DNA from 3 places in the Nonomuraea sp. NPDC059023 genome. Region 1 is predicted to be linked to each of the others. Evidence: riboswitches for the same ligand, from Rfam matches in the RefSeq annotation. Region 1 holds a riboswitch; each other region holds the start of a gene.
The links. A riboswitch is a leader RNA that binds a small molecule or an ion and turns the genes downstream of it on or off. The one in region 1 is predicted to bind cobalamin.

Region 2: linked by a shared signal. The riboswitch ahead of ACFWYW_RS25385 (CbtB-domain containing protein) and the one ahead of ACFWYW_RS44700 (hypothetical protein) in region 1 are both predicted to bind cobalamin.
Region 3: linked by a shared signal. The riboswitch ahead of cobN (cobaltochelatase subunit CobN) and the one ahead of ACFWYW_RS44700 (hypothetical protein) in region 1 are both predicted to bind cobalamin.

The regions. Positions count from the first base shown of each region.
Region 1 is NZ_JBHYIO010000037.1:76,793-87,049, reverse strand. Features, by position in the region: gene ACFWYW_RS44730 (zf-HC2 domain-containing protein) at 1-192, shown strand, start outside; gene ACFWYW_RS44725 (LysR substrate-binding domain-containing protein) at 299-838, opposite strand; gene ACFWYW_RS44720 (short-chain fatty acyl-CoA regulator family protein) at 967-2,313, opposite strand; gene ACFWYW_RS44715 (MmgE/PrpD family protein) at 2,464-3,954, shown strand; gene prpB (methylisocitrate lyase) at 3,954-4,859, shown strand; gene ACFWYW_RS44705 (bifunctional 2-methylcitrate synthase/citrate synthase) at 4,856-5,944, shown strand; cobalamin riboswitch at 6,186-6,389, shown strand; gene ACFWYW_RS44700 (hypothetical protein) at 6,433-7,236, shown strand; gene ACFWYW_RS44695 (hypothetical protein) at 7,223-7,771, opposite strand; gene ACFWYW_RS44690 (ATP-binding cassette domain-containing protein) at 7,768-9,486, opposite strand; gene ACFWYW_RS44685 (FecCD family ABC transporter permease) at 9,489-10,257, opposite strand, start outside.
Region 2 is NZ_JBHYIO010000015.1:79,511-89,767, reverse strand. Features, by position in the region: gene ACFWYW_RS25445 (endonuclease/exonuclease/phosphatase family protein) at 1-600, opposite strand, end outside; gene ACFWYW_RS25440 (hypothetical protein) at 745-1,974, shown strand; gene ACFWYW_RS25435 (glycerophosphodiester phosphodiesterase) at 1,964-2,782, opposite strand; gene ACFWYW_RS25430 (NUDIX hydrolase family protein) at 2,847-3,383, opposite strand; gene ACFWYW_RS25425 (sigma-70 family RNA polymerase sigma factor) at 3,429-4,331, opposite strand; gene ACFWYW_RS25420 (hypothetical protein) at 4,400-5,137, opposite strand; gene ACFWYW_RS25415 (hypothetical protein) at 5,238-5,957, shown strand; gene ACFWYW_RS25410 (hypothetical protein) at 5,937-6,308, opposite strand; gene ACFWYW_RS25405 (hypothetical protein) at 6,314-7,219, opposite strand; gene ACFWYW_RS25400 (YbaB/EbfC family nucleoid-associated protein) at 7,216-7,515, opposite strand; gene ACFWYW_RS25395 (sigma factor) at 7,604-7,921, shown strand; gene ACFWYW_RS25390 (hypothetical protein) at 7,870-8,142, shown strand; cobalamin riboswitch at 8,154-8,291, shown strand; gene ACFWYW_RS25385 (CbtB-domain containing protein) at 8,348-8,509, shown strand; gene ACFWYW_RS25380 (CbtA family protein) at 8,522-9,271, shown strand; gene ACFWYW_RS25375 (histidine phosphatase family protein) at 9,310-10,008, shown strand; gene ACFWYW_RS25370 (putative cobaltochelatase) at 10,005-10,257, shown strand, end outside.
Region 3 is NZ_JBHYIO010000015.1:64,906-75,162, reverse strand. Features, by position in the region: gene cobN (cobaltochelatase subunit CobN) at 1-2,904, opposite strand, end outside; cobalamin riboswitch at 2,935-3,140, opposite strand; gene ACFWYW_RS25350 (precorrin-3B synthase) at 3,132-4,262, shown strand; gene ACFWYW_RS25345 (precorrin-8X methylmutase) at 4,259-4,879, shown strand; gene ACFWYW_RS25340 (precorrin-2 C(20)-methyltransferase) at 4,879-6,420, shown strand; gene ACFWYW_RS25335 (cobalt-precorrin-6A reductase) at 6,408-7,184, opposite strand; gene cobM (precorrin-4 C(11)-methyltransferase) at 7,277-8,020, opposite strand; gene cbiE (precorrin-6y C5,15-methyltransferase (decarboxylating) subunit CbiE) at 8,017-9,231, opposite strand; gene ACFWYW_RS25320 (PPOX class F420-dependent oxidoreductase) at 9,228-9,611, opposite strand; gene cobF (precorrin-6A synthase (deacetylating)) at 9,683-10,257, shown strand, end outside.

The sequences.
Region 1 (10,257 bases):
GATCTGTACGGCGCCGCCACCGAGCCCTTGCGGGAATCCCACCATGTGATCGTGATCGTGGGCTGGGCCGTACTGGTGTGGCTGGCGCGGCTCATGCGCAACCCCCCGGAGGCCGACGGTGCACGGCCGGGCGGACTGCCCGCACGGCCGGGAGGAGGGCGCACGGCCACGCCACCGGGGGCGGCGGCCTGACCAGCTGAGCATGGCAGGTTGGCATGCTGGAGGCACCACCGATCGACCTGAAGGACGCGCTCCGATCTTAGGTTTATCACACTACATTAGAAAATGATTATCAAATCTACCGCAATTCCACCCGCATGACAGGGGGGCTCCGCGCACCGACGCCCTGGGGTCGAGTGCGCCGCCGCCCGGTCGCCCCGGACCTTCCGTCGTCCAGCGGCGAAGCCCACGCGCTGACCAGCGGGCCCAGGTCGAGGACGACCCGGGCGAGAGCGCGGACCGGCGGGATCTCGGCGCCCTTGCGCCCGACCAGTCCCCAACGGACCGGCGGGCTGTCGTGGATGAGCACGTAAGTGACGCCGGGGCGGGCATGGTAGCGGGTGGCATGGGCGCTCAGGGGCTGGACGGCTTCCCCGGCCGCGACCCGGGTGAACAGGTCTTCCAGGCTCGCCACCGGCTCGGGAGAACGTTCGATGGACCGCCCCTTGGGGGTGAAGAAGGGGGTGTAGGCGTTCTCCCAGTATTCGGGGACGTTGCGCCGGCCGTTCGTTCGCCCGTCGAGGACGGGCACGTCGCCCAGCGTTTCCAGCGAGACCGGTCCCCGGGACAGCGGGCGGCCGGAGGCGGTCACCAGGACGCGTGGCTGAGTGAAGAGCACCGGGCCGGTGGTGAGGTCGGGCTCCTCGACGGACAGCCAGGCGACCAGGGCCCCACGGCGGCGAGGGCCGGCTTGCCCCCATCGGGGAGTGGTTCCGGCAGGCCGACGCCATCCTGCTGGCCTATCGATCAGGGCGTGGTGTACGGCACCAGCCCGCTCACATGCTCGTCGGCCCGCACCTGGGTGCCGGTGGGCGGGAAGGCACGCTGGGCGCAGTCGTCTCGGTCACACACCTTGCAGCCCAGGCCGATCGGCATGACCTGCGGAGTGGCGAGGTCCAGACCGTCGGCGTAGACGAGCCGGTGGGCGTGCCGCAGCTCACAACCGAGCCCGATGGAGAACAGCGACCCCGGTGAACCATGCCGGGGAGGGCGGCGCTCCACGGTCCGCGCGACCCAGAAGTAGCGCCGCCCGTCGGGCATCTCGGCCACCTGGCTCAGCAGGCGGCCAGGGGTGGTGAAGGCGTCGTAGACGTTCCACAGCGGGCAGCTTCCGCCCGCCCTGGTGAAGTGGAAGCCGGTGGCGGACTGGCGCTTGGAGATGTTGCCGGCCCGGTCCACGCGCACGAAGGAGAACGGCACACCGCGCATGCGGGGGCGCTGCAGGGTGCTGAGGCGGTGACAGACGGCCTCGAAGCCCACGCCGAAGTCGGCGGCGAGCCGGTCGAGGTCGTAGCGGTGATGCTCGGCCGCGTCGCGGAAGCGGCGGTACGGCAGAAGCAGCGCCCCGGCGAAGTAGTTGGCCAGCCCGATCCTGGCCAGCGCCGCGGCGTCGGCATCGGTGAACCCCGCGTCCGCGACCAGCCCGGCGATCAGATCGGCGTGCTCAAGCAGGGCCAGCTGGGTCGCGAGCTGGAAGGCGCGCTGGGAGGAGCCAAGGCCCGGCGCGAGGTGTAGTACCCGGGTGTGGGGGTCATAGCGGCGTCGCGCGCTCCCGTCCTCCGCGACGCGCACGCCGTGACCGGCCAGCCGGGCCGCCGCGAGCCGTCCCGGGTCATCGCCGTCGGCCAGCGATTCCGCCGCCCGGTCCAGCTCGTCGACGTAGTTGTGCCGGTCGTAGAAGAAGTCGCGGACCAGCTCGTACGGCGCGGGCGCGACGGGCTGCGCGCCGGCCAGGACGGCGGCGTGTTCTGTGGCGGCCAGGTAGCGGCGGTGCAGTCCGGCTACCGCCCGCGCGATCTCGGGGCTGGCGGCGGCCAGGTCCGCGAGGGCGACGGCGGAGATCTCCTGACCGGCCAGGGCCTCGCGCAGGTCGGCGATGAGCCGGGTGCCGTCTTCGGGGGCGAAGAATTCGGGGTCGAGGCCGAAGACGTCGCTCAGCTGGAGCAGGACCGGAGCCGTCAACGGCCGCTGGTTGTGCTCGATCTGGTTGAGATAGCTGGCCGAGATGCCGAGCAGCCCCGCCAGACGGACTTGGCTGACCTTCCGGTCGCGGCGCAGCGCCTTCAGCCTCGGCCCCACGAAGATCTTGCCCATGAGGGACAGCCTATGCGAAGAACACTCTTCACAAACTTCGCAAAATCGCTCTCATGCTTCGCGAAACTTCGCAGATGACGTCACTGGCCTGCCAGAGCGGCCACCTGTGATGCTCGCAGGACAGCCTTCGCCGTCTTCGCAAGGAGTCGTATGGTCACCCATGTCGTCCGGGTCAGCCCCAGTGCCGACCGGTTGCCGGTCACCGGGCAACTGGCCTGGAAGCTCGCCGAGCTCGCCGTGCACGCCCCCTCCCCCGACCTCGACGTAGCGGAGATGATCGCCAACAGGGTGATCGACAACGCGGGTGTCGCCGCGGCGTCGTTGCTCCGACCGCCGGTGGCGGCGGCCCGGGACCAGGCGCTGGCGCATCGCGCGGCTTCGGGCGGCGCCGGCGTCTTCGGGGTGGCCGGGCCGTCCGTCTCACCGGAGTGGGCCGCCTGGGCGAACGGCGTCGCCGTACGGGAGCTGGACTTCCACGACACGTTCCTGGCCGCCGACTACTCGCATCCGGCCGACAACATCCCGCCGATCCTCGCCGTCGCCCAGCATCTGGGGCGGACAGGCGCGGAGCTGGCCCGCGCCATCGCGGTGGCCTATGAGGTCCAGGTCGCGCTGGTGGGCGGCATCTGCCTGCACGAGCACAAGATCGACCATGTCGCCCACCTCGGCCCGTCCGCGGCGGCCGGGATCGGCGCGCTGCTCGGACTGCCGGTGGAGGTGATCTATCACGCGATCGGCCAGGCCCTGCACACCACCACCGCGACCCGCCAGTCACGCAAGGGAGAGATCTCCTCCTGGAAGGCGTACGCGCCGGCTTTCGCCGGGAAGGCGGCGATCGAGGCGGTTGACCGGGCGATGCGCGGCCAGGGGGCGCCCGCGCCGATCTACGAGGGTGAGGACGGCGTCATCGCCTGGCTGCTGTCCGGCCCCGGCGCCGAGTACGCGGTGGAGCTGCCCGCGCCGGGCGAGGCGACCCGCGGCATCCTGCGCACGTACACCAAGGCGCATTCCGCCGAGTATCAGGCGCAGGCCCTCATCGACCTGGCCATCGACCTGCGCGCCCGGATCGGCGACCCGGCGAAGGTGGAGCGGATCACCATCCACACCAGCCACCACACCCACCACGTCATCGGCAGCGGCGCGGGCGATCCGCAGAAGTATGACCCGGCCGCCAGCCGGGAGACGCTCGACCACTCCCTGCCCTACATCTTCGCCGTCGCCCTGCAGGACGGCGCCTGGCACCATGTCGACTCCTACCTGCCCGAGCGGGCGGCCAGACCGGACACCGTCGAGCTGTGGCGGAAGATCGCCACGCTGGAGGACCCGGAGTGGACCGCCGCCTACCACCACCCCGAGCGCCGTGCCTTCGGCGGCCGCGTGGTGGTCGAGCTGGCCGACGGCAGCACCATCGAGCAGTCCCGCGCGGTCGCCGACGCCCACCCCGACGGCGCGCGGCCCTTCGCCCGCGCGGACTACATCGCCAAGTTCCGGGCGCTGGCCGCCGGAGCTGTGAGCGAGACCGAAAAGGATCGCTTCCTGGACCTGGCCACCCGCCTCGCCGGCCTGACGGCCGCCGAGGTCGCCGCGCTCAACCTGGAAGCCGGCATCGGCTCCGTGCCCGGGACGAAGGGAATCTTCTGATGCTTCACTCCCGCACCACGCCGCACGACAAGCGCCGCGCTCTGCGCGCCGGGCTGTCCGGGGGCGAGCTGCTGCGCCTTCCCGGCGCGATCAACCCGCTGTCAGCCCGCGCCATCGAGCGGGCCGGATTTGACGGCGTCTACGTGTCCGGCGCCGTGCTCGCCGCCGACCTGGCCCTGCCCGACATCGGCCTGACCACGCTCAGCGAGGTCGCCGGACGTTCGCAGACCATCGCCCGGGTCACCGGCCTGCCCACCCTCGTCGACGCCGACACCGGCTTCGGCGAGCCGATGAACACCGCCAGGACCATCCAGATCCTGGAGGACGCCGGACTGGCCGGATGCCACATCGAAGACCAGGTCAACCCCAAGCGCTGCGGCCACCTGGACGGCAAGACGATCAGCCCGCTACCCGACGCGGTGCGCCGCCTGCGCGCCGCCGTGGACGCCCGCCGCGACCCCGACTTCGTCGTCTGCGCCCGCACCGACGTACGCACCACCGGCGGACTGGCCGCGACGATCGAGCGAGCGAAGGCGTTCGCCGACGCCGGAGCCGATCTGATCTTCCCCGAGGCGCTGGCCGACGCCGCCGAGTTCGAGGCCATACGCAAGGCGGTCGACGTGCCGATCCTGGCCAACATGACCGAGTTCGGCCAATCGACCCTGCTCACCACGACGACCCTGCGCGACCTCGGCATCAACGTCGTCATCTACCCCGTGACCCTGTTCCGCCTGATCATGGGCACGGTCACCGAGTCCTTGAAGATCATCGACGCTGAGGGCACCCAGGCCGGGCTGGTCGAGCGCATGCAGACCAGAGGCGAGCTGTACGACCTGCTGGACTACTCCGGCTACGCGACCTTCGACGCCAACGTGCTCACCCACGGCTACCGGGAGGACCGATGACCATCAGCAAGGGCCTGGCCGGCGTCGTGGCGGACACGACCGCGATCTCCATGGTCAACCCCGACAGCAACTCCCTGACCTACCGCGGATACCCGGTGCAGGAGCTCGCCGCCGCCTGCGGCTTCGAGCAGGTCGCCTATCTGCTGTGGCACGGCGAGCTGCCGGATGCCGGGCAACTGCGCGCGTTCGAGGCGGCCGAGCGAGCCCGCCGTACCCTCTCACGCACCACGCTGGACATGCTCGCCAAGCTCCCGGAGAGCTGCCACCCGATGGACGTGCTGCGCACCGCAGTCAGCCAGCTCGGCGCTGAAGACCCGCGCGAGGACGACGCCGACGCCAACCCGCACGCCGCGCTCGACCTGCTCGCCCGCCTGCCCACCGTCGTCGCCCAGAACCAGCGCCGCCGCCGCGGACAGGCGCCGATCCAGCCCGACCCCGAGCTGGGCTTCGCGGAGAACTTCTTCCACATGTGCTTCGGTGAGATCCCGGAACCCGAGGTCGTGCGCTGCTTCGAGATCTCCCTCATCCTCTACGCCGAGCACAGCTTCAACGCCTCCACCTTCACCGCCCGCGTGGTCACCTCCACGCTGTCCGACCTCTACAGCGCGGTCACCGCCGCCATCGGCGCGTTGAAGGGACCCCTGCACGGCGGAGCCAACGAGGCCGTCATGCACATGTTCGCCGAGATGAGCGACCCCGAGGCCTGGCTGGCGCAGGCCCTGGCGGACAAGCGCAAGATCATGGGCTTCGGTCACCGCGTCTACAAACACGGCGACTCGCGCGTGCCGACCATGGAGGCGGCGCTGCGCGACCTGGCGCGGCTGCGGAACGCCGACGATCTCATGAAGCGGTACGACGCTCTCGCCGACGCGATGGCACGGACCAAGGGAATTCACCCCAACCTGGACTACCCGACCGGCCCCGCGTACCACCTCATGGGCTTCGACATCCCCACCTTCACCCCCATCTTCGTCATGTCCCGCATCACCGGCTGGAGTGCTCACATAGCCGAGCAACTGACTGCGAACTCCCTCATCCGCCCCCTCAGCTCCTACGTCGGCCAAATGGAGCGACACCTCCCGTGACACTTCTCTCGACACGTGATGTGGGGTGTGGCTCTCGGGCCACCCGGTGGGACGGCTGACGGCACCGGCGCGCGGGCTGTGCGACGCCCCTGCCCGCGGCCCTTCTGCGCGACCTCGGTTCAACGACCGCGCTGTCGGCGACCGGCCAAAATGTCGCAGAGCATGATCCCAGGCGGAGAGACAGACGTCCCGTCAAACCACACGTGTACCTCATTTCAACGGGGGAGGCTACCGGCCCGTTATGCTTCCTTCTGCGGCTGGTCCGGCCCTCACGAGGGACCGGCGTAAGAGGGAACCCGGTGTGAATCCGGGACTGCCCCGCAGCGGTGAGCGGGAACGACCGCCGTCCACACAAGCACTGGGCTCCGGCCTGGGAAGCGACGGCCAGTAGACACGTGTGAGACGCCCGCGAGTCCGAATACCTGCCACCGCCCGTGTGCCACCCGGCACGCGGCCCCCAGGGGTTCCGCGAGGGAAAAGGACCCGACGTGAGACAACGCACCACCGTGCTCGGACGCCCGGCGGCCACCGCCGATCTGTGGGAAGGCTGGCGGAACTTCCGCCTGACCGACCTGCCGCTCCACGACCCCGCCTTCGCCTCGGCCGCCACCTTCGGCGTGACCGGGCCGCTGACCCGGGCCACCCGCTTCCGGCTCGACCGCAATGCGCCGCTGGCCGCCTACCATGAGGTCAGGCGGCTCGGCTTCGAGATGCGGCCCGTGCTGCCGGGGCCGCTCGCCTTCCTGCGGAGCATGGGCGGCGATCATCGGCTCCGCCTGCTGGACGCGTTCCTGGAGCCGTACGCGGAACTACTCGAACGGCTGGCCACCGCCGGAGCTCAGGAGGTCCAGCTCGACGAACCCCCGCCGGCCGATCCCGCGGACCTGCGTCACCTGGCGTACGCCTACGAGCGGCTGGGCGAGCTGAGCAACCGCCCCCGGCTGCTGGTGTGCCTGTGCTCGGGCGAAGCCGGTCCAGCGCTGGCCGTGCTGGGCGCGTCACGGGTGGAGAGCATCGCGGTCGACTTCGTGACCACGCCCGGCAACCTCGACGGCCTCGCCCGATTGGGGGGCCTGCCTCGCACGACGATCGTGGCCGCCGTCGTGGACGGCTGCTCGCCCGGCACCGGACAGGTCGATACCGCAGTGACCACATGCGCGGCGGTTTCGGAGCTCGCCGACCAGCTCGTGGTGGCCGCCTCCTGCTCCCCCGGGCAGCAATCGCCCTTGGAGACCGCCGCCGCCGTGGTCAAGATCGGCCGTGTCCGATGGGCGGGACTCAACCGTGTCTGAACCCTTTCCCGGTTCGGTCGAGCGGGTCAGGGGCCGAGCCGAAGTAGGTGGCGCGTAGCTCATCCCACGCTGCCAGCCGGTCGAAGTCGGGAGGATCGAGGATCTGCTGGCGGTCGGTGAGGAAGGGGTTGGGCAGCAGGACGGTCATGAGCTGTTCGTCGCGGCCGTTGAACAGGCGCACTCCCCAGGAGGTGGGGATGCCCTCGTCGTCGACGCGGCGATACAGCTCGGCCCGGGCGCACCGGCGGATGGCGCCGAGTTCGGGGCCGCTGGCGGTGTGCTCGCCGATGCACAGGTGGAAGTGCCAGCGGCCGAAGTCGACGGTGACGTAGCCGTCGTACATGCTGATGCGCTCAGGGGCGTTGGGCGCGGCCACCTCCCAGGCCGCGCCCTGGATGATCACGCCGAACCAGATGTGTTCCCAGTGCCGCTCGAACAGGAAGGTGACCAGGTTCAGCAGGTTGTCCTCGTCGGTGGGCAGGGGCCAGACGTGCAGGGTTCCGTTGCCGTGTTCCTCGACGACCGTGTGGTTCACGATGGGGCTCCTGACTGGTTTCGGGGGATGAGGGCGCAGTCACCGCACTTGCCGCCGCCGGGCAGTCGGTAGTACAGGCAGCAGCTGCGCCGGACGAAGAACGGGCGGCCGGGCTCGGCGAGGTCGCCTGTGCCTTTCAGCAGCTTGGTCCGCAACAACTCGCGACCGATGGGAACCGCCCGCGCGGTCAGCTCGGGGTGCCGGCGCAGCACCGCGCGGATGCTCCCGGCCAGGGAGGAGGCGGCGTTGCCCCACAGCAGGCCGGGTGCCAGCTTGACGATGCCGCGGGTGGTTTCGGCGAGTGGTTCGAGCAGTTCGGTGACGACGTTGCGGTAGAGCGGCTCGATGGCGGCGCTCGGGTCGGCGGCCTGCCATCCGGTCGGGCGGGCGATCCGCAGCGGCAGCGGTCCGCTGGGGACAGGTCGCCAGTGCAGGTCTTGCGGCGGCAGGTCGAGCAGCAGGTCGTGGACGATGAACGCGCCGAGAACAGGCGACCACAGGCGCGCGGCCAGGCCCTGGAACAGGATCGAGGCGGCGACGCGCCTCTCCTGGGTACCGAGCCGCTCTGCGACGGAGTCGATGCGGCCGGCCAGGGCTGACGGGTCTGCGGACAAGTCGGTGAACGGCTGCCATCCGTCACCGGGTGGACCGACTTCCAGTTCGAAGTAGCCGCCCAGCGTGCTGGTGCCGGCCACGGCGACGGCGGGGGCGGCCGGGAGAAGGACGGGGTGGTCGTGCAGGTGCCGAGCCCAAGCCGCGACCTCGGGGATGGTGGGGAACCAAGGGGTTCGCCCGTCGTAGGCGGCCGCGTATCCGCCCTCCCTGTGATCCACGGCCAGTTGGACGGCCCCGGCGGCATCCCGGCGCCAGCCCTCCCTGGCCAGGGCGCGCTCCAGCAACGGGTCGTCGGGCAACCGTACGGGGCGGGCGCGTGCCGGGTTCAGCGTGAACACTCCTGCCTGCCGGTCGAAGGACAGTTCCTCGCCGTCGAAACAGGCGCCGATCAGGCCGTTCTCGGTCAGTTCCTCCGGTGTACCGGTGTGCAGGACACCCTCGGCCGTGACCAGCCACACCCGGTCGGCTACGCGAAGTGCCAGCTCCAGGTCGTGGGTGGACACCACGATGACCAGACCACGATCACGGGCCAGGGTACGCAGCAGGCCCATGAGGGCGACCCGAGAGGTGACGTCCAGGAAGGCCGTGGGCTCGTCCAGCAGGATCACCGAAGGTTCCTGGGCCAGGGCGCGGGCGATGAGGACACGTTGCCGCTCGCCGTCCGACAGTTCGCTGACCTGGCGTTCGGCGAGATGACCCGCGTTGACCGCGCTCAGCGCCCAGGAGACGACCGCGTGGTCGGCCGGGCCGAGCCGGCCGGTGAAGCCGGTGTGCGGGTGGCGGCCGAGTCCGGCCACCTCCCGCGCGCTCAGCAGGGGCGGCAGGTCGCGTTCGGTGAGGACGGCCGCCAGCTTGCGAGCCACCTCCACGGGAGACAGCGAGCCGAGGACCTCCCCGTCGAGGTGCACCCGTCCGGTCAGCGGCGGCTGAAGCCCGGCCATGGTTTTCAGGAGGGTGGACTTGCCGCTGCCGTTGGGGCCGATCAGCACGGTCAGCTCGCCGGGAGCGGCGCTTGCGGCCAGGCCGTCCAGGACCCTCCGCTCCCCTCGTCCGCGGCGTGCCGGGTAGCCCGCGCACAGCGCCTCCAAGCGCAGGGACATCGTCACACCGCCAGTCCGGTCCGGGCCGCGCGGCTGCGCAGCAGCACGGTGACCACGACGGGCGCGCCGACGATCGTGGTGACGGCGTTCAACGGCAGCACCACGCCGCTGCCCGGCGCCTGCGTGGCCACGCAGCACAACAGGGCGGTCGCCGCGCCGAGCAGGATCACGCCCGGCATGAGCAGCCGGTGATCGGCCGTGCCCAGCAGCAGCCGGGTCACATGGGGTACGGCCAGACCGAGGAAGGCGACCGGGCCGCAGTAGGCGGTCACCGCCCCGGCCAGCACCGAGGCCACCAGCAACGTGAGCGTGCGCACCAGCCGGACGTGCACGCCCATCGTGCGGGCGTAGCTCTCACCGAGCAGCAGCGCGTTGAGCGGCTTGACCCCGGCCAGCGCCGCGCCCAGGCCCGCCAGGCCCACGGGTGCGAACAGCGCCAGATCCGCCCAGGTCGTCCCGGCGAAGCTGCCCAGGCCCCAGCTGATGAACTGCTGCGCCCGCTGCGGATCGGTGTAGACCAGGAGCAAGGTGATGACCGACACTGAAGCGGACCCCACCATGACGCCGATGACGAGCAGGGTCACCACCGAGTGCACTCGCCGGGACAGCGCGAGCACCAGCGCGAGCACGGCCGCGGCACCGGCGGAGGCGGCGACCACGACGCTCGCCTTGCCCAGCCCGGCCAGCCCTGCGGTGAACGCCCCGGCCGCACCGCCCATCCCGGTCGTGACCAGGGCGACACCCAGGCTGGCGCCCGAGCTGACGCCGAGG
Region 2 (10,257 bases), on a different contig from region 1:
GTCCAGGCGTCTCGTGGGTTCGTCGTCGTACTGGCTGACGAAGGCGTTGTCGCGGGAGAACGTGTCACCGGGGGTGCCGTCGCCGGCGCTGGTCCAGGCGTCGGTGAACTGGCTGCTCAGGTATTGGATTTCGGGGGAGTCCGGGGTGGCGTTGAAGTCGCCCAGCAGGACCGCGGGGGAGCCGGTCATGTGGGCGGTGATGAAGCGGGCCTGTTCCTGGCGGATGGCGCTGTGGTCGGGTTGCCAGTTCAGGTGGGTGACGTAGACGGGGAGGTCGCCGGCCTGGACGTAAAGGAGGGCTCTTGGCTCGTGGCCTCCTACGGGGAGGGGGACGTGGTGCTGGTCGCGGATGGGGAGGCGGGTCAGGATGGCGTTGCCCTGGATGCGTCCGTCCTCGGCGGTGAAGGCGGGGGCGTAGGCGATTTCGTAGCCCAGGTCGCCGGCTATCTCCTCCGCCTGGCAGCGGCCCTTGTGGCGCCAGACCTCTTGGAGGCCTATGACGTCCGGGCTGAGGTCGGTGAGTTCCTGGCGGATCAGGGCCAGGCGGGACGGCCAGGGGCCCTGCCTGCCCCAGACGTTCAGGGTGGCGACGCGGATCATGGCTTTGACCTCTCGATCCGGGGTGGGAATTCACGGTCTATTCAAGCGGTCTTGCTCTTGTTGTGGGTGAACGCGAGACTTCTTCCGTGGCGACCATCGGGGTCCGCAACGCCCCGGCCGGTTCGCCGCGGAAGGGAACCCGTTGTGGAAGCGGTGTTCGAGACCGCGTATCGCGGACTGCCGCCCGACGCGGCGCGCCTTTACCGGCTGCTGGGGCTGCTGCCTGGGAGCGATTTCACCGCTGCTCTGGCCGGCGCGCTCGCGGGTGGTGAGGTGCGGCCGTTGATCGGGGCGCTTCTGGAGACGTACCTGGTGGTGGAGGCGCTGCCCGAGCGGTACCGGCTGCATGAGCTGGTCCGGGGGCACGCGGCGCACGCCGCCGAAGGGGAGCCCGCGGCCGAGCGGGACCAGGCTTTGCGGCGGGCGGTGGCCTGGTATTCGCGCATGGTCACCGCCGCTCACTGCCTGGTCCTGGATCGTCCTGGGGAGCCGGGGGTGTTCGACGGTCCTGGCGAGGCGCTGGACTGGCTGGAGAGTGAGCGGGGGAATCTGCTGGCGTTGCTGCGGCAGGCCTCCACCGCGGGGTGGGATGAGCTGGTACGGCGGAGCGCCGAGGCCATGTGGGCGCTCTATGCCAACCGCAAGCACTACGCCGACTGGCTGGAGACCAGCAGGCTCGGGACCCTGTCCGCGCACCGGCTGGGTGACTGGGCGGCTGAGGCGCGGATGCGTGATCAGACGGCCAGGGCGTTGATCGAGCTGTCGGACTTCTCGGCGGCCGCGACCGAACTGGACAAGGCCGCCGCCGAGGTGGACCGGGCAGCCGACCTGGCCAAGGCACCAGAGCCTACGGGCGCCGGAAGCTCCGGGAACAAAAACCCAGAAAACACCACAACAACCGGGAACGTCGGGGGCGCTGGGGGCGCCATGGGCACCGGGAGCGCCAGTGGCGCGGGGGCCGTGGGGAGTGGGGGTGCTGAGGGTGGGGCTGTCGCTCGGAAGGTGGCTGAGGTGCGGGCGGTGATGGTCGAGACGCGGGGGCTGCTCGAACTGGCCCGGGGCAACCCCGACGCCGCGGCTGAACGTTTTGACGAGGGCGTTCGGGCCTATGAGGTGCTGGGCGACGCCCAGGGCAAGGCTCTGCTGACCTATCAGCGAGGACGGGCGCTGGCCGCCGCCGGGCGGAACCAGGAGGCGGCCCACGTGCTGGAGGCGGCCGCCGGCCTGGCGCACGATGACGAGCTCACCCGGGGCAGGATCGCCATCGTGCTCGGGCAGGTCTATCGGCGGCTGGGCCGTACCGAAGAAGGGGAGGGGTGGCGGAGAGAGGGCGCGGAGATCATGCGGGTGCGGCGGATTCCGGTCAAGGAGTGAGTCCCGCCATGCCGGGCCGGTCGGTGATGATGCCGTCGACGCCTTGGGAGGCCAGGCGGCGCCACTCGGCGCGGTCGTTGACGGTCCAGGTGAAGACTTTCATGCCCAGCCTGTGGATGCGGTTGACGTACGCCCGGGTGACGTACTGGTAGGGCGGGTTGATCTGGGTGGCGTAGCGGGACAGGGTGCGGAGCTGGCTCACCGCGGGGGTGCCGAGGAGGCCTACCGGGATGCGCGGCATCCTGTGGTGGAAGGTACGCATCGAGCGCCAGTCGAAGGACTGGACGACCAGGCGGCCGGGCTGCAGCCACCAGGAGTTCCTGCGGAGTTCGGCGGCTACGCGGCGCTCGATGCCGGGGTACTGGTCCGGGTCCTTGATCTCCAGGAGCAGGCCCATGCCGCGGCCCTTCATGGTGCGCAGGGTCTCGCCGAGGGTCGGGACACGTTCGCCGGAGTGACCGGAACCGAACCATGAGCCCGCGTCGAGCCTGCGGATCTCATCCAGGGTGAAGGCGCTCAGCGGCCACGGCGCGCGGTCGGGGAAGACGTTCTCGACGTTGGTGGTCCTGGTCAGCGTGGGGTCGTGCAGGAGGATGAGCTGATGGTCCTTGGTCTCGCGGACGTCGAGCTCGAACATGTCGGCGCCCTGCCGGCCGGCGAGCCTGAAGGCGGCGAGGGTGTTTTCCGGGGCGTCGGCCGAGGCGCCCCGATGGGCGACGTTGGTGGGGTCGGCGGCGGCGGAGACCGCCGGCGTGAGGGTCGTCAGGGTCGTCAACGCGGTCACGATGATGAAGCCCAGTCGTCGCATGCGACCGAGCTTGACAGGCTAACGTGACTCCGAGTTAAGCGCAGAGTGACGCGTCGCTTACAAATCAGGTCAAGCGTCCCACATGTGCTAGTGCCTGCTTGAGCAGGACGCCCTGCCCGCCGGCCATCTCCTGCTGCACCATCGGGGACGACGCCTCCTCGGGAGTGAACCAGACGAGGTCGAGCGCGTCCTGCCGCGGGCGGCAGTCACCGGACACCGGGACGATGTAGGCCAGCGAGACCGCGTGCTGCCTCGGGTCGTGGTACGGCGTGACGCCCGGCGTCGGGAAGTACTCCGCGACCGTGAACGGCTGTGGCGAGATCGGGATGTTCGGCAGCGCCACCGGCCCGAGATCCTTTTCCAGGTGCCGCATCAGCGCGTCGCGGACCCGTTCGTGGTGCCGGACCCGGCCGGAGACCAGCGCCCGGCTGACCTCGCCGTCGGAGCTGATGCGCAGCAGGAGGCCGACGTGGGTCACGACACCGGTCTCGTCGACTCGCACGGGGACGGCGTCGATGTAGAGGATCGGCATGCGTCCGCGAATCGACTCCAGCTCTTCGGGAGCGAGCCAGCCAGGTACGGTTTCGGTCTTTTCGGTCACCCGCTGATCGTACGTCCTCCCCGGCCGCGAGGCTGGCAGCCGGGGTCAACGTCGGTCCTGGTCGCGGGGCAGCGAGGGCAAGGAGGCGAGGCGGCGCAGGCGCTCAGGGCTGGCGAGGATGTCCATGGCCACGATCTTTCCGCCGGAGACGGTGACCGCGGCGACGATCTTGGGCTTGCCGTTCGGTGCGGACATCATGCCCACGGCCCCGTTGACCAGCACCGGCACGTAGCGGTCCGCCATCGCGCGGAACGACATCGCCTGGCCGGCCACCTCGGCGGCCCCGCGGATCACCCGCAGCGTGCCGATCGGCACGTCGGCGCCCTCGACGCGCAGCACCACGTCCGGGTCGAGCACGGAGACCAGCGCCCCGAAGTCGCCGTCCCGGGCGGCGGACAGGAACGCGGCGACGACCTCGCGCTGCCGGGCCAGGTCGGGGTCGGGAGCGACGCGGGCGCCCTGGATCCGGCGGCGGGCCCGGCTGGCGAGTTGCCTGGTGGTGGCGGGGGAGCGTTCGACGATCGTCGCGACCTCCTCGAACGGCACGCTGAACATGTCGTGCAGCACGAACGCCAGCCGCTCGGCGGGCGCCAGCGTGTCGAGCACCACGAGCAGCGCCAGCCCGACCGAATCGGCCAGCAGGGCCTCGTGCTCCGGGTCGACATGGTCGCCGACGCTCACGATCGGGTCGGGCAGCCGTTCACCGATGGGGTCCTCGCGCCGGGACTCGCGCGAGCGCAGCATGTCGAGGCAGACTCGCCCGGTGACGGTGGTGAGCCAGCCGGCGAGGTTCTCGACGTCGCTCACGTCGGTCCTGCTGAGCCGGAACCACGCCTCCTGGACGGCGTCCTCGGCCTCGCTGAGCGAGCCCAGCATGCGGTAGGCCACGGCCCGCAGGTGCCCGCGATGCGACTCGAACCGGGCCGCGAGCAGGTCGTTGTCGTTCATCGGTCACTCTTTCGCGGTCCGTCGTCAAGGGCGACGTCCAATGTACGGGGCAAAAAACGCCATCAGGGCTAAGGGGTGGGCCGGCCGGCGATCGCGTCCTGAACCGTGTGTTTGAACCGTTCGATCGGCTCGCGGATCCTGTGCTCGCGCCACTCGGCCCGCCGCAGCTTGCGCGACCCCTCCCGGTACCGCCAGCGCGCCCACGGCGAGCCCGGCCTGGCCAGCCGGATGGCGCCGACCAGCGCGAGCGGGGTGAGGTAGACCCCGATCAGCCCGGTCCAGATCTTCCCCTTGCTCAGACTGAGCACCGCGAACAGGATGTTCGCCGTGACGACGAGCCCGCCGTTGATCAGGTCCTGGCCGGTGAACAACTCGTCGACCTCCAGCGGGCTGATCCCGAGCAGTCCGAGCCCGCACAACGCCAGCGCCATGAACACCGTGTCCACCGACAGCCGCCCCCGCTCGGTCCAGTAGACGTCCTGCAGATGCAGGACCAGCGCGAACTCGTCGAGCACGAGCGCCGCCCCCACGCCGAACACCGCCGCGGTCACCCCCGCGGGCGCAGAGCTTCCATCCTGTACGGCCAGCCCGCCGATCCCGCCCAGGCACATGAACACCAGCCCGAACACCACGTGGTGGATGTGCATCCCGCCCGGGGTGACGTTCCCCGGCCACCACCGCACCCGCTTCCTGATCATCCGGACGCTGAACCTGATGAACAGGAACGTGAGCAGGAACAGCACGAAGAAGCAGAACAGCCGGAGCTTCCCCGCGTCGACGATCTCCCGGGCGAACCAGTGCCGCATCTACCCCCCAACGACCGGCCGGGGGGTAGTGCTAGGTGTACCCGTAATACTCGCCTCTGTGCCAATGTGCCCGCTGACCTGCGCCGATTGAATGATCGGCATGACGCGGACACACTTTCTCCCCGGCCCGTGGGTCGAGGCGGCCGGGCTGCTGCTCGGCCCGCTCCTGCTCCTCGCCGGGGTGCTGACCCGGATCGGCCAGGACGACTTCTTCCCCGGCCAGCTCGCCGCCTATGCCCGGCAGCCCGGCACGATGACCCTGTCCTACAGCCTGTTCGCCGCCGGGCTCGTACTTCTGTGGCCGGCCGCGGTCGCGCTGGCCCGGCGGATCTCCGCCACGCACCCCGGCTGGGCGCGGTGGGGCGTGACGCTGGTGGTGCTCGGGTTGTTCGGCCGGGTCTTCCACGCCGGGGCCGGCCACCTGGCGTTCCAGATGGTCGACGCGCTCGGGCTTGAGGCCGCGCAGAGGGCCGTGGCCGGCACCTACGGCGCCTTCCACGTCTTCAAGGCGGTCAACGTCGTCATCATGGCGGGCTGGATCGTGCTGGCGGTCGGCGCCTTCCGCGCGAAGGCGTTCGGTCCCGGCGCGGCCGGGGTGGCCCGTTGCGTCGCGCTCGCGCTGGCCACCGGGCTGCCGCTCGGCGTGCTCAAGGGCAGCACCGACCTGCCGTCCCTGCTCGCCGTCGCCGGTCTGGTCGTGGCCATGGCGCCGCTCGGGGTGAGCGTGCTGAGGCAGGCGGGGCCGGCGCCGCGGTGGTGGGCGGTGGCGCTCACCGTCGCGGCCGTCCCGGCGGCGTTCCTACTCGGGCTCAGCGGGTGAGCCCCAGACCTTGGGGTTCTCGTCCGGCTCGGGGAGCTTGGACAGGAGGTCGGCGATGCTGTCCCAGTTGGCGACCCGGACGAGGTCGCCCATGAGGCGCAGGCGCTCGGCAAGCTGCTCGTGGGCCTCGTCCAGATGGACCAGGCCCTTGGCGATCTGGTCGGTGTGGGCCTCGTAGCCGCGGGCGCCGCCGTCGCCCTTGAAGAACGTGACGCCCTCCTGGGTGCCGCCCCAGAAGGCGCCGATGGCGGTCAGTTCCGCGGCGGCCCGCCGTACGTGGTCGGCCAGGTCGCGGCGCTCGGTGTCGTAAGCCTCGGCGACGGCGCGCAGCCGGGCGCGGTCGATTTCCATCCTGCTCACCCCGCGGGTTTGTGGGCCATCGTGAAGTAGAGGAGCATCCGGCCCAGCGTTTCCTTCCAGGTCGGGATCAGGTCCTCGCCGCCCTGGCCGTTCATGGCGTCGTAGCTGGGGCCGTAGCCGACGGAGCCGCCGGCCATGCGGCCGATGAAGTACTGCAGGTCGAGGTTCTTGGTCATCGCCCTGGCCGCGGGCATGGCCGCGTCGAAGGCGCCGTAGAAGGCCACCGAGGCGGCGAACTCCTTGAGCGCCTGCCGGGCGTTGTCGCCCAGAGAGCCCGGGTCCTCGCCGCGCGCCGCCTTGACCCCGGCGACCACGCCCACGTCGCCGATGGCGAAGAAGGCGCTGCCGATCGAGTACTCGGTCAGCTTGGCCAGCACGACCCGCGCGACCGCGTGCTCCAGGAGCTTCGACAGCAGCTTCGCCTGCGCCCTGCGCATGAGGAACTGCGTGATCTGGTACGCCGCCCCCGCCTGCCACGGGAACGTGGTGATGAAGATGAAGCTGGCGAGGTTGGCCAGTGCCATGGTCCAGTAGGCGTGCCGTACGGTCTCGACGATCTCCGCGAAGTCGTCGCAGGCCTCGGCGTTCGCGCGGCAGGCGGCGGCCAGCTTGCCGGGGTAGCCGAGGGCCGGCGGCATCGGGTACAGGCCCTCGGTGACGGTCCGCTTGAACGCGTCCACCCCTTCGCCGCTGTTGCGCCGCCAGACCGACTCGGCGGCGGGGTAGGTGTTGCCGGAGCTCTTCTCCACGCGTTCGGCCAGCCGTAGCCAGGTGTCGCGGGCCTGGCGGGCGCGGTCGGGGTCGCCTTCCGGGTAGTCGACCGCGAGCATTTGGAAGACGAAGGCGGTGATGCCGAGGGCGCCGAAGCCGTAGATGGAGGCGCGGGTGGGGTTGATCTTCATCGCAGCACGTCGGGGGTGAACGGCTCGGCCAGCGCCCTGGCCTGGTCACCGGCGTCGCGGGCGGCAGCGGCGGCGGCCTGGAGGACGGCGGCGGCCAGCTCGTCGGAGCCGAGCCGCATGGCGCGGGGGTCGATGGTGAGCCCGGCCAGGGCGCCGGTCATGGTGGCCTCGGCGACGACCCGGCCCTCGGCGGCCTCACCGCGGCCGCGTACCCGCTCGATCTCTTGCTGGAGTCCCTGGAGTCGGGCGATCTCCCCGTGGAACTCGGCGAACATCCGGTCCAGCTCGTCTGTCATTCGGCCCAACGTAGATCGTGGCACCGGCAATGGCAACTGAACTAGTAGGTAAAGCGTTTCACCTCACATTCAACAGAATCCGGCCTCCGTGCGTCTGGGATGTGATGGACCGAGGAAGGGTGAGGCCAGGGTGGACGACTTCGCGGCGTTCGTCGCCGAGCGCGCCGACGCGCTCCTGCGCTATGGATACGTGCTCAGCGGCAACCCGCACGACGCGGCCGACCTGACCCAGGAGGCGCTGATCAGGTTGCATCGGGCCTGGTCGCGGGTGCGCGGCAAACGCGCGCGGGCGAGATCTGGGTGCGGTGCGGCGTGCTCACCTGCGTCGGCCACAGGCCGGACCGGACCGTTTTCATGCGCCTGCGCGACGGCACCCAGGAGCGGGACCTGCCCGAGGCCCCTGTGATCGGACTCGCCGCGGACCGGTTCATGACGGTGCGGTTCGACTCGGCCGGCGGCGGTCAGGCGCTGCTCGACCTGGCCACGGGCCGCTCCGGAGACCTCGGCACCCGGCCCGGTGACGATGGCGGGATGCAGATCGTTCAACCGGGCGTCGGCGACGGCCGGCTCGTTCACTATCCGCTCGGGGGCAAAACCGTGATCATCGACCTTTCGAAGATCACGTGACTGTTGACGAGAACCGGAGGAAAGGATACGTTCCGGTAGATTTCACGGCTGTCAGGGGAAATCCGGTGAGATGCCGGTGCGGACGCGCCACTGTATCCGGGACGTAGATCCCGGGAGCCAGGTCACCTAACGGCCGTGACCTCACCTGTTGGGACGCGTCATCCCTGAGGAGGCCTTGATGAGTGGTGGGACCACTTCGACGTCCGTGCCCTTTCCCCGTTTGCGGCCCTGGTTGCTGAGCGTGCCGTTGTTCCTGTTGATCGCGTACCTGGTTCTGATGGACAACGGCGCGGTCTCGCAGACCGGTACCTTCCTGCACGAGCTGATGCACGACGGGCGTCACCTGCTCGGCGTGCCCTGCCACTAGGGGCCGGGCACGATGGTGCGCACCCTTGTGGTCAGAGGTCTGCTCCTGGGCCTGCTGGCCGGACTGTTCGCGGGCGCCTTCGCCTTCCTGGCGGGGGAGCCCCACGTGGACAGCGCGATCGCCTTGGAAGAAGCCGCGGCGGCGGCAGCGCCGGCCGCGCCGGCCGACGATCATCATGGTGAGGAGGCCGAGGTCAGCCGGCCGGTGCAGAAGGCCGGGCTGTTCCTCGCGACGGGCCTTTACGGCCTCGCCGTCGGCGGCATCTTCGGCCTGGTCGTGGCCGGGCTGCGCGGCCGGGTCGGCCCCAGGTCGGACCCCGCGCTCGCGTTCGCCGCGGCGGGCACGGCCTTTCTGGCGATCGTCCTGCTGCCGTTCCTGAAATATCCCGCCAACCCGCCCGCCGTCGGCGACCCCCACACGATCGGCAGCCGGACCCTGCTCTACGTGGTCATGGTGCTGGTGGGCCTGGCCGCCGTCGCCATCGCGGTCGCGAGCGGGCGCCGGGTCACCGGCGGTCCGTGGGCGCGCTGGAGCGTCACCGTGATGACCTTCCTCGTGCCGGTGGTCGCCGCGCTGGCGCTGCTGCCGCGGGTCGACGAGGTGCCCGCGGGCTTTCCCGCCACGTTGCTTTGGGAGTTCCGGCTCGCGTCGCTGGGGACGCAGCTGGTGTTCTGGGCGGCGTTCGGGGCGCTGTTCGCCTGGGCGGGCGAGCGCGCCGCCCGCCGGACCACCGCCGCCGTCCCAGCCGCCGCACCGAGCTGAGCGGAGTGCTTTTCGTACGGCATGCCAGCACACCAGGCATGCGCACAGCCTGCTTCCCCGCACCGGAGCAGGCCGATCGCGCCAGCCTGGCGAAGGCCGCCCTTCTGGCCGGGACCGCCGACCTGGCCAGGACGGCGTCATACGCGGGACCCGGCACCCGGCCCGAGCTCCGCGAGCTCCGCGAGCCCGGCGAACTCCGCGAGCCCGGCGTGTCCGGCGACGCGGAGCCCGGTGGGCTTGGGGAGATGCTGACGGCCGGGCAGGCGGGGGCGGCGTTCGTCGCGCCGTCGGTGGCCGCGTTGCAGACCGCCTCGGCCATGGGGCTCGCGCCCATCGTGGTCGACGCCCTGGCCGAGGCCGATCACGGCCGGTGGGGCGGCCTGCCGTACACGAGGGTCGCCCAGGACGAGCCGGACGCGCTCGCGAGCTGGCTCGCCGACCCCGGCGCGGCGCCCCACGGCGGCGAGAGCCTCGACCAGATGACGGCGCGCGTCACGGGGTGGCTCGACGAGACGCGGGCCAGGTTCGACGGCCGGCGCGGGCGGCCGTTCCTGGTCATCTGCGACTCGGGAGCCATCCGCGCCGCGCTCGGGCACGCGCTCGGCCTGCCCCCGCTGCACGCCGCCCGTTTCGACCTCGCGCCACTGTCCACCACCGAACTGGCCGTCACCCGCGGCGGCTGGCGGGTCGCCCACGTCAACCGGGACGCCCTCGAACACCGGAAGGTCACCTCTTGATCGCCACCTACCCGTTCAGCGCGGTCGTCGGGCTCGACGACCTGAAGCTGGCGCTGGTGCTCAACGCCGTCTCGCCCCGGGTGGGCGGCGTGCTCGTCCGCGGGGAGAAGGGCACCGCCAAGTCGACGATCGTCCGCGCGCTGGCCGCCCAGCTACCGTCGGTGGACGTGGTGGCCGGTTGCCGGTTCGCCTGCGACCCGGCCGCGCCGGACCCGGACTGCCCCGACGGGCCGCACGACCCCGGCGAAC
Region 3 (10,257 bases), on a different contig from region 1:
CCAGTTGCGGCTGTCGATGAGCGGCAGGATGCCCGCCCCGTAGGCGCCGGGGGCCGAGCCGAAGATGCGCATCGTGGCCCGGCGCTCGTCGCCGTGCGTTTCCTCCTTGACGTGGGCGCGGACGTAGTTGTCCTCGTCGTCCTCGTCCAGGCCGGCGGCGAGCCGTACCGCGTCGTCGAGCATCGCCACGACGTGCGGGAAGGCGTCGCGGAAGAAGCCGCTGATGCGGACGGTCACGTCGATGCGGGGGCGGCCGAGCTCCTCCAGCGGGATCGGCGCGAGGCCCGCCACACGGCGGGAGGCCTCATCCCATTCCGGGCGGATGCCCAGCAGCGCCAGGACCTCGGCCACGTCGTCGCCCGCGGTCCGCATCGCGCTGGTGCCCCAGACCGACAGGCCCACCGAGCGCGGCCAGTCGCCGGTGTCGGTGCGGTAGCGCTCCAGGAGCGAGTCGGCCATGGCCTGCCCGGTCTCCCACGCCAGCCGGCTCGGGACCGCCCTGGGGTCGACCGAGTAGAAGTTGCGGCCGGTCGGCAGCACGTTGACCAGGCCGCGCAGCGGCGAACCGCTGGGGCCGGCGGGGACGTAGCCGCCGTTCAGGGCGTGCAGGACGTGGTCGATCTCGTCGGTGGTACGCGCCAGCCTGGGCACGACCTCGGTGGCGGCGAAGCGGAGGACGCTCTCCACCTCGGGGCCGGGCGCCACGGCCGCGGCGGCCTCCACCGTCCAGCCGCGTTCCTCCATCGCCTCCACCAGCGCGCGGGCGGTGGCCTCGACCCGGTCCACGTCCTTCAGCGACGCGGTGCCGTCCTCGGTCAGCCCGAGCGCCTGGCGCAGGCCCGGCAGTGCTTCCTTGCCCGCCCACATCTGCCTGGCCTGCAGGATCGCCAGCACCAGCCCCACCCGGGCCGGCCCCTCCGGCGCCTGGCCGAGCACGTGCAGGCCGTCGCGGATCTGCGCGTCCTTCACCTCGCACAGCCAGCCGTCCACGTGCAGGATGAAGTCGTCGAACTCGGTGTCGTGCGGCCGGTCGGCCATCCCCAGGTCGTGGTCGAGCCGGGCGGCCTGGATCAGCGTCCAGATCTGCGCCCTGATCGCGGGCAGCTTGGCCGGGTCCATGGCGGCGATGGAGGCGTGCTCGTCCAGGAGTTGTTCCAGGCGGGCGATGTCGCCGTAGGACTCGGCCCTGGCCATCGGCGGCACCATGTGGTCCACCAGCACCGCGTGCGCCCGCCGCTTGGCCTGCGTACCCTCGCCCGGGTCGTTGACCAAAAACGGGTAGATGAGCGGCAGGTCGCCGATCGCGGCGTCGGTGCCGCAGGAGGCCGACATCCCGGCCGACTTGCCGGGCAGCCACTCCAGGTTGCCGTGCTTGCCCACGTGCACCATCGCGTGCGCGCCGAAGTCCGCCGAGAGCCAGCGGTAGGCGGCCAGGTAGTGGTGGCTGGGCGGCAGGTCGGGGTCGTGGTAGATGGCGATCGGGTTCTCGCCGAAGCCGCGCGGCGGCTGGACCATGACCACCACGTTGCCCGCGCGCAGGGCCGCCAGCACGATGTCGCCCTCGTGGACGAACAGCTCGCCGGGCGGCGTGCCCCAGTGCCGCTCCATGCCGGCGCGCAGGTCCGCGGGTAGCGTGCGGTACCAGCGCTCGTAGTCGGCGGCGGGGATGCGCACCGGGTTCCCCGCCAGGTGCTCCTCGGTCAGCCAGTCCTGGTCTTGACCACCGGCGGCGATCAGCGCGTGGATGAGCGCGTCGCCGTCCTGCTCGGCGACCCCGGGGAAACCTTCGCCGAGGTCGTAGCCGGCCTCGGCCAGCCTGGCCAGCAGCCGGACCGTGCTCGCGGGGGTGTCCAGGCCGACCGCGTTGCCGACCCGGGAGTGCTTGGTCGGGTACGCCGACAGCATGACCACGAGCCGCCGCTCGGCCGGTGGCGTGTGCCTGAGCAGGCCGTGGCGTACCGCGATCCCGGCCACGCGGCGGGCCCGCTCCGGGTCGGCCGTGTAGACGGTCAGGCCGTCCTCGTCGATCTCCTTGAACGAGAACGGCACCGTGATGATCCGGCCGTCGAACTCGGGGATGGCCACCTGCGAGGCGGCGTCGAGCGGGGACAGGCCGTCGTCGTTGTCCTCCCACTCCTTCTTGCCGCTGGTCAGGCAGAGTCCTTGCAGGATCGGGACGTCCAGGGTGGCCAGCGCGCCGACGTCCCACGCCTCGTCGTCGCCGCCCGCGCCCGCGGTGGCCGGACGGGAGCCGCCCGCCGCCAGGACGGTCACGACCAGGGCGTCGGCGGTGCGCAGGACGTCCAGGAGCGCGGGCTCCGCCGTTCTGAGCGAGGAGCAGTACACCGGCAGCGGCCGGCCGCCGGTCTCCTCGATCGCCTGGCACAGGGACTCCACGAACGCGGTGTTGCCGGCCACGTGGTGGGCCCGGTAGTACAGGACGCCGATCACGGGGCCCTCGGTGGCCTTGGAGTCGCGCTCCAGCGGGCCCCAGGAGGGCATGGGGGCCGGCGGGGCGAAGCCGTACCCGGTCAGGAGGACCGTGTCGGACAGGAAGCCGTGCAGCTCGGCGAGGTTGGCGGGGCCGCCGTGCGCGAGGTAGGCGTGCGCTTCGGCGACGACGCCCGCGCTCACCGTGGACAGCTCCATCAGCTCGGCGTCGGGGGCCTGCTCGCCGCCGAGCACGACGACCGGGCGTGGACCGGCGAGCAGCGCGTCGAGGCCTTCCTCCCACGCGCGGCGGCCGCCGAGCAGCCGGACCACGATCAGGTCGACGCCGTCCACGAGCGCGGGCAGGTCGTCGGTGAGCAACCTGGCGGGGTTGCCCAGGCGGTAGTCCGCGCCGCTGGCGCGCGCGCTCAGCAGGTCGGTGTCGGATGTAGAGAGCAGCAGAACGCCAGGCACGCCGCAGTCCTCCCTCGGGGTCCTCGCCCCGTTCGCAGGTGTCGCGACGGCAGGAGTCTCCTGGCTCCCGGATCGATGCTCACCCCGGCCTTCCCGCCCATCGCTGGACAGTGGCCTGTGGTGGGGTTCGCTTCCCGGTCACAGTGGCGGGACCGCGCCGGTTTCTCACCGGCTTCCTCCCATTGCCGTCGCCTAAGGGTGAGCCTACTGGCGTTACCATCCTCATCGTGTCCATAGCCGACTTTTCCGGACGTCTCCGCCCAGATGCCTGTCCGGGAGCGCTACAGACGCACGCCGCCGCGGACGGCCCGCTGGCCAGGATCCGCCTGCCCGGCGGTGCCATCACCCCAGCTCAGCTCCGTGAACTGGCCGCCTTCTGCACGAGCGGGATCGAGCTGACCTCGCGCGCCAACGTCCAGGTGCGCGCCGTGGAATCTCCGGCGATCTTCGCCGATCGGATGGCCGCTGTGGGCCTGCTGCCCTCGCCGACGCACGAGCGGGTGCGCAACATCGTCGCCTCGCCGCTCGGCGGGCGGCTGACCGGCTTCGCCACCCACCCCCTCGTCGAGGCCCTGGACCGCGCCCTGTGCGCCGACCCCGCCCTGGCCGAGCTGCCGGGCCGCTTCCTGTTCGCCCTGGACGACGGCACCGGTGACGTCGCCTCGCTGGGCGCCGACGTCACCCTGGTCGAGGACGGCATCCTGCTGGCCGGTACGCCCTTCGCGATCCCCGGCGCCGGGGTGGACACCCTCCTGGCCGCCGCGCGAGCCTTCCTGGCCGAGCGCGCGGACAGCGGCGCCTGGCGCATCGCCGAACTCCCCGACGGCCCCGCCCGCGTCGCCACCCACCTCACCGCAGCCCGCCTCACCGCCACCCGCCTCACCGCCATGCGCGTCCAGGCCGGCACCGCCGCGAGCGCGTCCCCGGTGCGGGCGCGCGGGGCCGGGGTGATCGCGCTGCCGGACGGCCGGGTGGCGGTCGAGGCCGTGGTCCCGCTCGGGCGGCTCACCGCGGCCCAGGCGCGCCTGCTCGCCACCCTCGATGTCCCGGTACGGCTCACGCCGTGGCGTACCGTCGTGCTCCTCGACCTCGCCGAAGAGCCCGACCTGACCGGATCCGGCCTGGTCACCGACCCGGACTCGCCCTGGACAGGGGTGAGCGCGTGCACCGGCAGCCCCGGCTGCGCCAAGTCCCTGGCCGACGTCCAGCACGACGCCGCCCAGTGGGTGGCCACCCGTGAGCGCCGCCCGGAACTGCCCGTCCACTGGGCGGGCTGCGAGCGCCGCTGCGGCCTGCCCAAGGGCCGGGTCATCGAGATGGTCGCGACCGGCGACGGATACCAAGAAAGGCAGAAGTGAGCGACTACATACGCGACGGCGCCGAGATCTACCGGCGGTCGTTCGCCACCATCCGCGCCGAGACGGACCTGTCCGGGCTCCCGGCCGACGTGGCCCAGGTGGCGGTGCGGATGATCCACTCGTGCGGGATGACCGACCTGGTCGGCGACCTCGGCTGGTCGCCGAACGTGGTCGGGGACGCGCGCACGGCGCTCGGGGCCGGGGCGCCGATCCTGTGCGACGCCATGATGGTGGCCTCCGGCGTGACCAGGAGCAGGCTGCCCGCCGGCAACGAGGTGATCTGCACCCTCGGCGCGCCCGGCGTGGCCGAGCTGGCCGAGAAGCTGGGCACCACGCGCAGCGCGGCGGCGCTGGAGTACTGGCTCGACCGGCTGGACGGTGCCGTCGTGGCGATCGGCAACGCGCCCACGGCACTGTTCCGGCTGCTGGAGATCGTCGCGGAGGGCGGGCCGAGACCGGCGGCGGTGCTGGGGATTCCCGTGGGGTTCATCGGCGCGGCCGAGTCCAAGCAGGCGCTGGCCGAGAGCGGGCTCGAGCACCTCGTGGTGCGCGGCAGGCGCGGCGGCAGCGCGATGACGGCGGCGGCGGTCAACGCCATCGCGAGCGAGGTGGAGTGATGGAACACAACGAGCGCGCGGCGGGCAGGGATCTGGCCGGGGACGGCGAGCGGGTGGCGGGTGCCGGGCGGCTTTTCGGGGTGGGGCTCGGACCCGGGGATCCGGAGCTGATCACGGTGAAGGCGGCCAGGCTGATCGGTGAGGCCGACGTCATCGCCTACCACGCCGCCCGGCACGGACGCAGCATCGCCCGCTCGATCGCCCTGCCGTACCTGCGGGAAGGGCAGATCGAAGAGCTGCTGCTCTACCCGCTGACCACGGAGACCACCGACCATCCGGGCGGCTACCAGGGCGCGCTGGACGACTTCTACGTCGAGTGCGCCGCCAGGCTCGCCGCACATCTCGACGCGGGGCGTACGGTCGTGGTGCTGAGCGAGGGCGACCCGCTCTTCTACGGCTCCTACATGCACATGCACAAGCGCCTGGCCCACCGCTACCCGACCGAGGTGGTGCCGGGCGTCACCTCGATCAGCGGGGCGTCGGCGGTGCTCGGCCGTCCGCTGGTCGAGCGGGACGAGACGCTGACCGTGCTGCCCGGCACCCTGCCCGGCGAGGTGCTGGCCGAGAAGCTGCGCGCCACCGACTCGGCGGCGGTGCTGAAGCTGGGCCGTACCTTCGAGAAGGTACGCGACGCGCTGGCCGAGGCAGGACGGCTGGACGACGCCTGGTACGTGGAACGCGCCACCATGGACGCCCAGCGGGTCGCGCCGCTGAAGGACGTGGATCCCGACGGCGTGCCGTACTTCTCGCTGGCGCTGCTGCCGAGCCCGGCCGAGCACACGTTCGTGCCGGAGAAGCCGGCCGGGCAGGGGCCGGGCGAGGTCGTCGTGGTCGGGCTCGGGCCCGCCGGGCGGCCGTGGCTCACGCCCGAGGCGCAGGAGGCGCTGGCCGCCGCCACCGACCTGGTCGGCTACGGCCCCTACGTGGACCGCGTCCAGCCGAACCCGCGCCAGCGCCGCCACCGCACCGACAACCGGGTCGAGGCCGAGCGGGCCAGGCACGCGCTGGAGATGGCGCGCGACGGCGCCCGGGTGGCGGTCGTCTCCTCCGGCGACCCGGGCGTGTTCGCGATGGCCAGCGCGGTGCTGGAGGCGGCCTCCGACTTCCCGGACGTGCCGGTGCGGGTGGTGCCGGGACTGACCGCAGCGCAGGCCGTGGCCGGGCGGGTGGGGGCGCCGCTGGGGCACGACTACTGCGTACTGTCCCTGTCGGACCTGCTCAAGCCGTGGGAGGTCGTGGCCGACCGGCTGCGCGCCGCGGCGCGGGCCGATCTGGTGCTGGCGTTGTACAACCCGGCCTCGCGCAGCCGTACCTGGCAGGTGGGCGCCGCGCGTGACCTGCTGCTGGAGCACCGCGCGCCCGGCACTCCGGTGGTGATCGGCCGTGACGTCGGCGGGCCGCGGGAGTCGATCACCGTCACCACGCTGGCCGCCCTCGACCCGGCCGACGTGGACATGCGCTGCCTGCTGATCATCGGCTCCTCGACCACCCGGGTGAGTGAGAGCGGCGCCGTCTACACCCCGCGCCGCTACCCGGCCTGAACCCAGGCCGCCGCCGCGCCCGCACTCTCCACCAGCCGCACCCCCGCGGGCGGCGGCGGCCGATCCACCATGATCACCGGGAGTCCGGTCTCCCGGGCCGCGACCAGCTTCGCGCTCGTCATGGCGCCGCCGCTGTCCTTGGTGACCAGCACGTGGAGACGGTACCCGCCGATGAGCGCGCGCTCACCCTCCACGGTGTACGGCCCGCGATCCAGCACCACGTGCGCGTTCGCGGGCACCGGCGGCTCGGGCGGATCCACCGACCTGGCCAGGAACCACATCGAGGTGAGCCCGGCGAACACCGGCAGACTCCGCCGCCCCGTCGTCAGGAACACCCGCCCGCCGGGAAACGCACGGCCCAGCTCCTCGGCCGCCGCGGCCAGGGAGGGCACCCGGCGCCACCGGTCGCCCGGCCCCTCGCGCCAGCCGGGACGGCGCAGCACCAGTAACGGCACCCCGGCCAGGGCGGCGGCCTCGGCGGCCGAGGCGCTCATCCGCTCGGCGAACGGGTGAGTGGCATCAACGAGCCTCTCGATCTTCTCGGCCACGATCCACCGAGCCAGCCCCTCAGCCCCTCCGAACCCGCCCTCGCGCACCTCACCCACCGGCAACCGCGGATTGGTGACCCGCCCGGCCAGCGACGACACCACCCGCATGCCGGAGGGCACCAGCTCGGCGGCCAACGCCCTGGCCTCGGCCGTACCCCCGAGGATCAGCACCCCACCCTCGCGCGAACCCGCGACGGGACGCGAAGGCAGACCCATGGACAGACCCGCAGACGGGTCCACGGCCGGGTCCACGGACGGACCCGTGGACGGACCCGCGGGTGGGTCCGTGGACGGATCTGTGGGCGGCGTCATGGGCGGGCTCGGGTGGCGCTGTACAGGTGGCTGTCGGGGAACTCCGAGGCCGACAGCACGCGGCCCACCACGATCACCGCCGTGCGCTTCACCCCGGCCTCGTGCACCCGGGCGGCGATGTCGGACAGGGTTCCGCGCAGGATCAGCTCGTCGTCCCTGCTGGCCCGCGCCACCACGGCCACCGGGCACCCGGCGCCGTAGGACGGCAGCAGTTCCTCGACCACCTGGTCGATGCGCTGCACGGCCAGGTGCAGCACCATCGTGGCGCCGCTCGCCCCCAGCGTGGCCAGGTCCTCGCCCGGCGGCATCGGCGTGGCGCGCCCGGACACGCGGGTCAGCACCACGGTCTGCCCGACGCCCGGCACGGTCAGCTCCCTGCCCAGCGACGCCGCGGCGGCGGCGAACGCGGGCACCCCCGGCACCACCTCGTACGGCACGCCGATCGCGTCGAGCCGCCTCATCTGCTCGGCCACGGCGCTGAACACCGACGGGTCACCCGAGTGCAGCCTGGCCACGTCGTGCCCGGCGGCGTGCGCGGCCGCGAACTCGGCGACGATCTGGTCGAGCGTCAGGTTCGCGGTGTCCACCAGCCGGGCCCCGGCCGGGCAGGACTCCAGCAGTTCCCGCGGCACCAGCGACCCGGCGTAGAGACACACCGGCGCCCGCTCGAGCACCCGCAGCCCGCGAACGGTGACCAGATCGGCCGCCCCCGGCCCGGCTCCGATGAAATAAACGGTCACGACGCATCCTCCTCGGGTTTCACGACCGACCACACGGTCACCGGCATCATCGGCCGCCACGCGGTGAACCCGCCCACGGGTCCGGCCCGTTGCACCGACAGCCGCACCAGGTCGCCGCCGCGTTCCGCCTGCCAGCGGACGGCGAGGGCCTCCGACTCCAGCGTGACCGCGTTCGCCACCAGCCGTCCGCCGGGGCGCAGCGCGGACCAGCACGTCTCCAGCATCCCGGGCGCCGTGAGCCCGCCGCCGACGAAGATCGCGTCCGGCTCGGGCAGCCCGGACAACCCGTCGGGCGCGCGGGCCTCGACGATCTCCAGGCCGGGTACGCCCAGAATCTCGGCGTTCCTGCGGATGGCGGCGGCTCTGGCGGGGTGGCTTTCGACGGCGCTGGCCGTACAGGAGGGGTGGGCGCGCATCCATTCGATGGCGATGCTGCCCGCTCCGGCGCCGACGTCCCAGAGGTGCTCGCCCGGCAGCGGGGCCAGCCGCGACAGGGTGACCGCGCGGACCTCGCGCTTGGTGAGCTGCCCGTCGTGCTCGAACGCGGTGTCGGGCAGGCCGGGTACGCGGGCCAGCGGCTCCAGGCCGGGATCGGGGCGGCAGGTGACGGCGATGACGTTCAGGGCGGAGCCGGGTTCGCCGGCCCAGGTGGCGGCGGTGCCGTTCAGGCTGGTCTCGGTGGTGGAGCCGAGGTCGGACAGGACCGTGAGCGTGCTGCGGCCGTAGCCGCGCGCGGTGAGCAGGGCGGCGACGTCGGCGGGGGAGGTGCGTCCCGGCCCGAGCACGGCCAGGCGCCGCCCCGGCGCGAACGCGGCGTTGAGCGCGGCCACGGGCCGGCCCACCAGGCTGATCACCTCGACGCCCTCGACCGGCCAGCCGAGCCGCGCGCACGCCAGCGACAACGAGGAGACGTGGGGGAGCACCGTGAGGCGTCCGGCGCCGAGCAGCCTGACCAGCGTCGAGCCGATCCCGAAGAACATCGGATCGCCGCTGGCCAGCACGCAGAGCACGCGGTCGCGGTACGACTCGACGAGGCCGCCGAGCGCGGGCAGCAGCGGCGAGGGCCAGGTGACGCGCTCGGCCCCGGACGGCGGCAGGGTGCCGAGCTGCCGGGCGCTTCCCATGATCACTTCGGCCCGTTCGAGTACGGCCCGCGAGCCGGGCGTCAGCCCCGCCCAGCCGTCCGCGCCGATGCCGACGACGGTGATCACACGTTGCCCAGGACGCGGGTGACGTGGATCTCGATGACCACGCGGGCCGGGTTGGCGCGCGGCGGCTTGTAGCGGGCGGTGTAGCGCCGCTCGGCTTCGGCGACCTGCTCGGGTTCGTCCCTGAGTACGGCCCGGCCTTCGAGCGTCGACCAGCGCCGCCCGTCCACCTGGCAGACGGCGACCCGGGCTCCCCGGGCGGCGTACCTGGCCTTCTGCGACGTCCCGGAGGTGATCACCCGGGCTATGCCTTCGGCGAGGTCGAGCGTGACCCCGACCGGGACCACGTGCGGGGTGCCGTCGGGCCGGACCGTGGTGAGCGTACAGAGGTGACGTTCTTCCCAGAATGCTGCAAAGCCGTCACCTTGCTCGAACAGGTTCACACGTCTCCTTCTGGCCGACCGGGGATATCGTAATCGCGCCCGACATCTCCTCCGAAGGCAGATTCTCTCCGGTGAAACGCATCCTCATCATCGGCATCGGCGCCGGTGACCCCGACCACCTCACGCTCCAGGGCGTCAAGGCCATCGCCGCGGCGCAGGTCTTCTTCGTCCTGGACAAGGGCGCGGCCAAGCACGACCTGGTCGATCTCCGGCAGCGGATGATCGAGGAGCATGGGCGGCAGCCGTACCGGATCGTGGAGGCGGAGGATCCGGAGCGGGACCGCACCACGCCCGCCTACACCGGCGCGGTCGAGGACTGGCGCTCGCGCCGGGCGGCCATCTACGAGCGGCTGATCGCCGAGGAACTGTCCGACGGGCAGACCGGGGCCTTCCTGGTGTGGGGCGATCCGGGCCTGTACGACAGCACGCTGGCCATCGTCGAGGAGATCCTCGCGGCGGGCCGGGTGGCCTTCGAGTACGCGGTGGTGCCCGGCATCACCAGCGTCTCCGCGCTGACCGCCACCCACCGCGCCAGCCTCACCCGCGTGGGACGTCCGGTCCAGATCACCACCGGCCGCCGCCTGGCGGCGGAGGGGCCGCCGGCCGACGACGTCCTGGTCATGCTCGACGCGCACTGCTCCTTCGG